DNA from 2 places in the Bariatricus sp. SGI.019 genome. Region 1 is predicted to be linked to the other one. Evidence: predicted binding sites of a transcription regulator. Region 1 holds the regulator's gene; the other holds the start of a gene.

Region 1 (3,608 bases):
TAGGCATTCTTTCCCATGCTGACTGCGAGATCTGATACTTCTCTTGCCATCTCCTCTGTATACACAGTCATACGGATTTCATGCTCAATCATTGATCTCCTCTGATCCTGGAAGATACATCCCAGTACGAGAATGGGTTTTGTGATACCTCTGTGGCGAAGGATAACTGCTTCCTCAAGCGTTGCGACTGCATAACCCCAGATGTATTCTTTCGTACTAAGAAGCCTTGCTATCTGAACAGCTCCATGCCCATATCCATCCGTTTTAATAACTGCCAGCATCTTAACACCATCTTGTATATTTGCCTTCATCATCTCAATATTATATTCTATTGCATCAAGATCAATCCTTACACAGACTCTCGTATAATTCTTCACTTTTTACCTCCTCCTGCTCTTTAAATGCATTGGATAGATACTCCGTCAAATCTCTTGCCAAAACACTATAACTTCCTTTATCGATACGGGCATAATCACCTGCTCTTCCATGTAGGTATGCTCCCAAAACAGCGGCTTTCCTACAACTGAGTCCTTGCGCCAAAAGCGCAGCTATTATTCCCGCCAGTACATCTCCAGAACCAGCTTTTGCCATTGCCGAATTACCCGACATATTTACATAGTTTCCTTCAGAAACTGATGCAACAATAGTTCTGGCATCTTTCAGTACACAAGTCCATTGACTTTTTTGAACAAATGAATCCAGTATATCCATCCTATGTTGTTTTAATTCCTCTACACTTATATGTAACAGCCGTGACATCTCTTTCATATGTGGTGTTATCACAAAATCTGTATGATGAATCTTTTGAAGATAAGCGTTATGCTCCGCAATCAGGTTCAAACCATCTGCATCAATCAGACAAGGTACTTTCACATGCTCAAGAGTTGCCTTCAATATTCTCCTGGAACGCTCACTGATTCCTATTCCAGATCCAATACAAACTGCATCTGCCCATGTTAAAAGATTTAACAACTCAGTCTTATCAAAAATGTCATAAGTTGTAATAATTGCTTCCGGAAGGAGCTGCTGTAAAATAATCCTATTTTCTTCCGGTGTATAGATCTGTACCAGTCCTGCTCCAGACATATATGCCGCTTTTGCATTCAGATAAGCCGCTCCAGACATACCTTTACTTCCTGCAATTACAAGTAACTTCCCATATGTCCCTTTATTCGAATTTTCTTTTCTGGCTGGCAGAAATTTACAATATTCCTTCTTCTCATAAGTATATGCCGTTTTTTCGGTAGCAATTATTTTTTCCGTATGGATTCCGATATCAGCTACAATCACTTTACCAGAATATTCCTTTCCGGGATAGATTGCAAGTCCCAGCTTTTCCATTTGAAAAGTCACCGTAATATCTGCACGGAAAGCAATTCCAAGGACACTTCCATGATTCGCAGATATTCCAGATGGCATATCTACAGCAAATTTTACAGCCTTTGCTTCATTCATCTTCTGAATAATCTGAAAATATTTTCCTATAATCTCACGGCTAAGTCCAACACCGAACATCGCATCTATTATGATACTATATTCGTCTTCTTTGTACTCTTTGAATATCTCAACACCTGTTTCCCTTAATTTACTCATCTGCTGTTTTGTTTCATCCGTACGATGAGATTCATTTCCTACAAAACAAACTGTCACAGGATACCCTTTTTCCTTTAAAAGTCTCGCTATCGCAAATCCATCACCACCATTATTCCCTGAACCACATACGATACACGCTTTGGACAGATCAAGCTTTTCCGCCTCCATAGTCTCTACACATCTCTTTGCAGCACGCTCCATTAACTCCATAGACGAAATTCCCAGTTCCTGTATTGTATATTGATCCGCCTTTTTCATTTGATTTCCATTAAGCAGATATCGCATAATCTCACCTTCCAAGTTCATTTTACAATATAAAAGGACGTGTAAAAACCAGCCCGTCTGCGCATGCCAGTCATTACACGTCTTTGCTTTTTATTTCTTATGTTCTTCGTTATATCGGCTAATATTGTATGATAACTGCATTAAGCTTTCAGACAAGTGTACATTTTCAACAATTATATGATCCGGCAGATTCAAATCTGTATGGGCAAAATTCCAAATTGCACGAACACCATTGTCTACCAGCATATTAGCCACTTCAATTGCCTTGTCCTTTGGAATAGTTAAAACTGCAATCTCAACATCATTCTGTTGGACAAATGACTTTAACTCATCCATCATACGAATCGGCACGCCTCTGATTGAAACACCTACCAATCTTGGGTTGACATCAAAAATTCCTTTTAATACAAATCCTCTCTTCTCAAAAGCTGCATAATTAGCAAGAGCCTGCCCCAAATTACCAGCTCCTATAATAATCATATTATGAGCCTCTTCCAAGCCAAGAATCTTACCAATCTCTGTATACAAATATTTAACGTTATAACCATAACCCTGCTGACCGAACCCACCAAAATTGTTAAGATCCTGACGAATCTGAGATGCAGTCACTTTCATACGCTTACTCAAATCGTTAGACGAGATACGCTCCACTCCATTTTCAAGTAGCTCTCCTAAGTATCGATAGTATCGTGGCAATCTACGGATGACCGCCTGGGAAATCTCTCTCTCTTCCAATAGTCTCACCTTCCATTTCATTCTAAGAAATATTATATAGAATTGTGTGAACAAAGTCAAACTTTTAGTTGTATTTTGTCCTATTTTCGCTATAATGAAAACGAGTGAAAAAGGAGGATATGAAAATAATATGATATTAGCATGTCACGGAATCAGTAAATCTTTCGGCGAAAAAGTGATTATCGCTGACGGTTCTTTTCATATAGAAGATCACGAAAAAGCAGCTCTTGTTGGTCCCAATGGAGCGGGAAAATCAACGCTTTTTAAAATGATTGTAGGTGAGCTTCCTTCTGACCGCGGAGAAGTAATTTTAACCAAAGGCAAAACCTTGGGATATCTTGCACAGCATCAGGCTATGCAAAGTGGAAGCACTATCTATGAAGAAGTGAAACTTGCCAAATCTGATATCATCGAAATGGAAACACAGATCCGTTCCATCGAATTAGAATTAAAACATTTAGAAGGTGATGCATTGACATCACGCCTTGAAACATATAATCGTCTGACAGCTTCTTTTGAACGCCAGAATGGTTATGCATATGAAAGTGAGATTAACGGGGTATTAAAAGGTCTTGGTTTTACAGAAAATGATTTTTCTAAACCCGTAGATACCCTTTCTGGGGGTCAGAAAACCCGCGTCTCTCTTGGTAAATTATTGCTCACCAAGCCAGATATCTTGCTTTTGGACGAGCCTACTAACCACTTGGATCTAAACTCTATAGCTTGGTTAGAAACTTATCTTCTGAATTATCCAGGAGCCGTTCTGATCGTATCTCATGACCGTTACTTTTTGAACAAAGTAGTGACTAAGGTCTTAGAAATCGAATCTGGAAAATTGATGACCTATAATGGAAATTACAGTGATTATGCTGCCAAAAAGCAGCAGCTTCGTGATGCTCAGATAAAAGAATATTTAAATCAGCAGCAAGAAATAAAGCATCAGGAAGCCGTAATTGAAAAGCTTCGTTCTTTTAATCGTGAGAAATCTATTAAGC
Region 2 (3,608 bases), on a different contig from region 1:
GACTTTTCATTCCCGATGATTTCTGCTATGATGAAGGTGTCTATGGAGACGATCTGAAAGACACGGAACCGTAATCTTAGCAGAAGGAGTGGATGTCTGTGAACAGAAGAAAATTGCAGGTTCTTCAATTGGCAGAGAAGTTGGAGGGTGAGAGCCGACTTGGTATGGAACGAAGATACTATCAGCATGGAGTAACAACGATTTTTCAGCATAGTATCAATGTTGCCTGTGTAAGCTGTAAGATTGCAGAAAAATATCATCTCGATGTAGATTACTATGCCCTGATCAGAGGTGCATTGCTGCATGATTATTTCTTATATGACTGGCATGTAAAGGACAGAAGTCATCGGTTTCATGGATTTACACATCCCAGGAGAGCCCTGGAAAATGCAGACAAGGAATTTCAGCTTACGGAAACAGAAAGAAATATGATCTACTGTCATATGTTTCCTCTGACTCCAATACCACCTAGTACTAAAGAAGCTTGGATCGTGTGTGCCGCTGATAAGATCTGTGCGCTTAGTGAGACGATGATGCCTCTGTTATGTAGATTAAAGGTATATAAAACATTATAGTAAGGATAAGGTTTTACAATGGATTTACAGAGATTAACAATCGGACAGATGGCACAATTGAATCATATATCTGAGCAGACCCTGCGCTTGTATGACAGGGAGGGGCTGCTCAAAGCACAGGAGGTGGATCCGGAAAGCGGATATCGTTATTATCACATCCTGCAGTCGGCAAGAATCGACCTGATCCAGAATATGAAACGGTACGGACTGACATTAAAGCAGATCAAGGATATGCTGGAAAATGATGATGCGGATGTGATCCGGCAGAAACTGGAGATGCAGTCGAAGGACATTGAAGAGCGTCTTCAGCAGCTGACCAGGGTAAAGAGCTCCCTGAACCGGGTACTGGATAACTATAAGCGATACGAAGCGCTGCCGAAGAACGGACAGATATTCCTGGAGTATCAGTCAGAAAGGCAGATCTACAGGTGTGAATGTGAACAGGATTTTTTTGAGCAGGATGAGGCAGGATATGAGTATATGCTGCGCCAGTTAAAACAGCATCTTGTAAGCCACGATATTCCGCTGTCATTATTCTGCAATATCGGAACGATTATCCGTAAAGAGGATCTGAAGTTTGGGAGGCTTACCTCTAAGGAAGTGTTTCTGTTTGTGGATGAACGTATAGATATAAAAGATTGCGAAAGGGTTCCGGCTGCGACTTATGTATGTATGTGTTCCAGTGATTTTTCCCAGGAAGCGGAAAACGCAAGGACATTGCTCGCATATATAGAAGATATGGGATATCAGATCGTCGGAGATTATCTTTGCGAGGCAATCATAGATTTCCCGGTTCTGGAAGAAAAAAAGCGACACATATTCAGTAAGATTCAGATTCCGGTTATTTTATAGCTGAATTTTTAATGAAAAAGTATTGACTTTATACCAACAATAACCACTATGATAATAATATAACAAAGGAACGAAAAATGAGATTATCATAGGAGGTATCAGTATGAATCGTAAAGTTAAGTATGTACAGTATGGATGTGGAAGAATGAGCCGCTGGCTTATGCGCTATGCGATGGAAAAGGGATGTGAACTGCTGGCAGCATTCGATATGAATCCGGCAGTGTTTGGCAAGGATGTCAGTGAGATCATTGGAAATGGATATCCAGCTGTTGGAGTAAGCGTTTCTCCGGCAGCAGATGCTGATCGAATCATTGGAGAGTTAAAGCCGGATGTATGCATCATTGCCACCCGCAGCACGGTGGCAGAGCTGGAAGATATCTTTACCATCTGTGCAAAGCACGGGGTAAATGCAATTACAACCTGTGAAGAAGCATTATATCCGTGGAATTCTTCACCTGCATTGACGAAGAAGCTGGATGCACTTGCAAAAGAAGGTGGATGTACACTTACAGGTGTTGGCTACTGTGACCTTTTCTGGGGCACCATGGTCACGAATCTGATGGGTTCTTCTTTCCAGGTAAAGAAGATTGTAGGCAGCAGCTGGTATGATGTAGAAGATTATGGAATAGCACTGGCAGAGGGCCATGGAGCAGGACTTCCTCTGGATGAGTTTGAAGAGAAGATTGCAACTTGTAATAAGTGGTCATCTGAGGAGATTAAGGAAAAGGTTGAAAGTGGAGAATACGTTCCGTCGTATATGTGGAACCAGAATGGATGGCTTGCAAGCAAGCTTGGACTTACCATTACTTCTCAGACGCAGAAATGTGTTCCATGCACATGGCCGACAGACCTGGAATCTAAGACACTGGGCGCTACGATCAAAGCCGGTGATGCGACAGGAATGCGTGCGATTGTAACGACAGAGACAGCAGAGGGAATTACTCTGGAGACGGAATGTGTCGGCAAGGTATATGCACCGGAAGAATATGATAAGAATGAATGGACGTTGTATGGAGAACCGAATACAACAAGTATCGTCAATCGTCCGGCGACCGTTGAACTTACCTGTGCAACACTGGTCAACCGCATTGCACAGCTGATCGATGCACCGGCAGGTTATGTTACAACAGATCAGTTCCCATATAACGAATATATGCTGAGACCAATCAATGAGTATGTAAAGACAAAGTAAATACAGAATGAAATAAAGGGTCGTTGCACCATAGATGATATTCATCCATAGTGCAATGGCCTTTTTTTATGTAGATATCATGATGATTTACACTTCCTTTTTGGTTATCAGGAAATGCTTGAAAATCCGGCAATTCCAAAAGCTGCAGGACCGCCATGGGTTGTAATAACGCCCTGTGCCTGAATCCAGTGTATTTCTTTAAATCCGCATGCTTTGGCCGTCTCTTCGGCAGCGGCACGTATCTCATCCTGCAGGCCGATCGTATATACATCCACAGAACGTCGCGCTCCAGACGGTAGCTGTCGGAATAGTCTTCAATAAGTTGTCGGACTACTTTTTTCATCTTTCCCCGGTACTTTTTCGTGGCTACGAGTTTGCCATCCAGGATTTCAATACATGGATGAATGTTTAAGATGCGGCTTCCAAGACAGACAGCGTTGCTGACACGGCCGCCGGCACGCAGGAATTCCAGATTATCTGGAAGGAAACACATTTTTGCCCGTGAAAGAAGTTCTCTGGCAGCATCTGCAGCCTCTTCAATAGTCATCTCGGGATGTTCCTTGAGAAGCTTAGCGACAGCAGTCACGACAGCAGCTTGTCCGATGGATACTTGCTTGGTATCGATTGCAGTGACGTAATCACGGTCTTGCGCAGCAATGAGTGCACTTTGATAGGAACAAGTGGTCACTGCAGAATATGCAAGATATAGAATCTGAGAGTCTGGATATTGCTCGTGAATCTCATCAAAAGTTGTAATAAAATCTTCCGGTGAACATCCGCTGGTTCTGGGAAGCTTACGAGTATCATGGTAGTAATCGCAGATTTTCTCAACAGGAAATGATCCGTCATCGAGGGTCTCTGTGTCAAAAGAGACGTGCATCGGAACAATTTTGATATTATATTGAGAGGCAAGTTCTGGTGTCAGATCAGAACCGGTCTCTGCAACAAGAATGATTGGATTCATTGGGAATCTCCTCTCGGGTGTATAA

What was found. The regulator Rex, encoded in region 1, represses fermentation and respiration genes when NADH is low (regulators of the CRP and FNR family bind a similar motif). The targets are predictions, from matches to a motif close to ATTGTTAANTANTTAACAAT.
Region 2: a site for Rex is predicted at 1,475-1,494, ahead of ACQRD1_RS03690 (NAD(P)H-dependent amine dehydrogenase family protein). Genes of this name have one in related genera too.

Annotation. Positions count from the first base shown of each region.
Region 1 is NZ_JBNPOQ010000017.1:39,528-43,135, reverse strand. It holds gene alr (alanine racemase) at 1-377, opposite strand, end outside; gene ACQRD1_RS11420 (NAD(P)H-hydrate dehydratase) at 343-1,878, opposite strand; gene ACQRD1_RS11415 (redox-sensing transcriptional repressor Rex) at 1,969-2,613, opposite strand; gene ACQRD1_RS11410 (ABC-F family ATP-binding cassette domain-containing protein) at 2,744-3,608, shown strand, end outside.
Region 2 is NZ_JBNPOQ010000004.1:92,597-96,204, forward strand. It holds gene ACQRD1_RS03680 (HD domain-containing protein) at 93-575, shown strand; gene ACQRD1_RS03685 (MerR family transcriptional regulator) at 594-1,427, shown strand; gene ACQRD1_RS03690 (NAD(P)H-dependent amine dehydrogenase family protein) at 1,531-2,619, shown strand; gene ACQRD1_RS03695 (DegV family protein) at 2,594-3,583, opposite strand.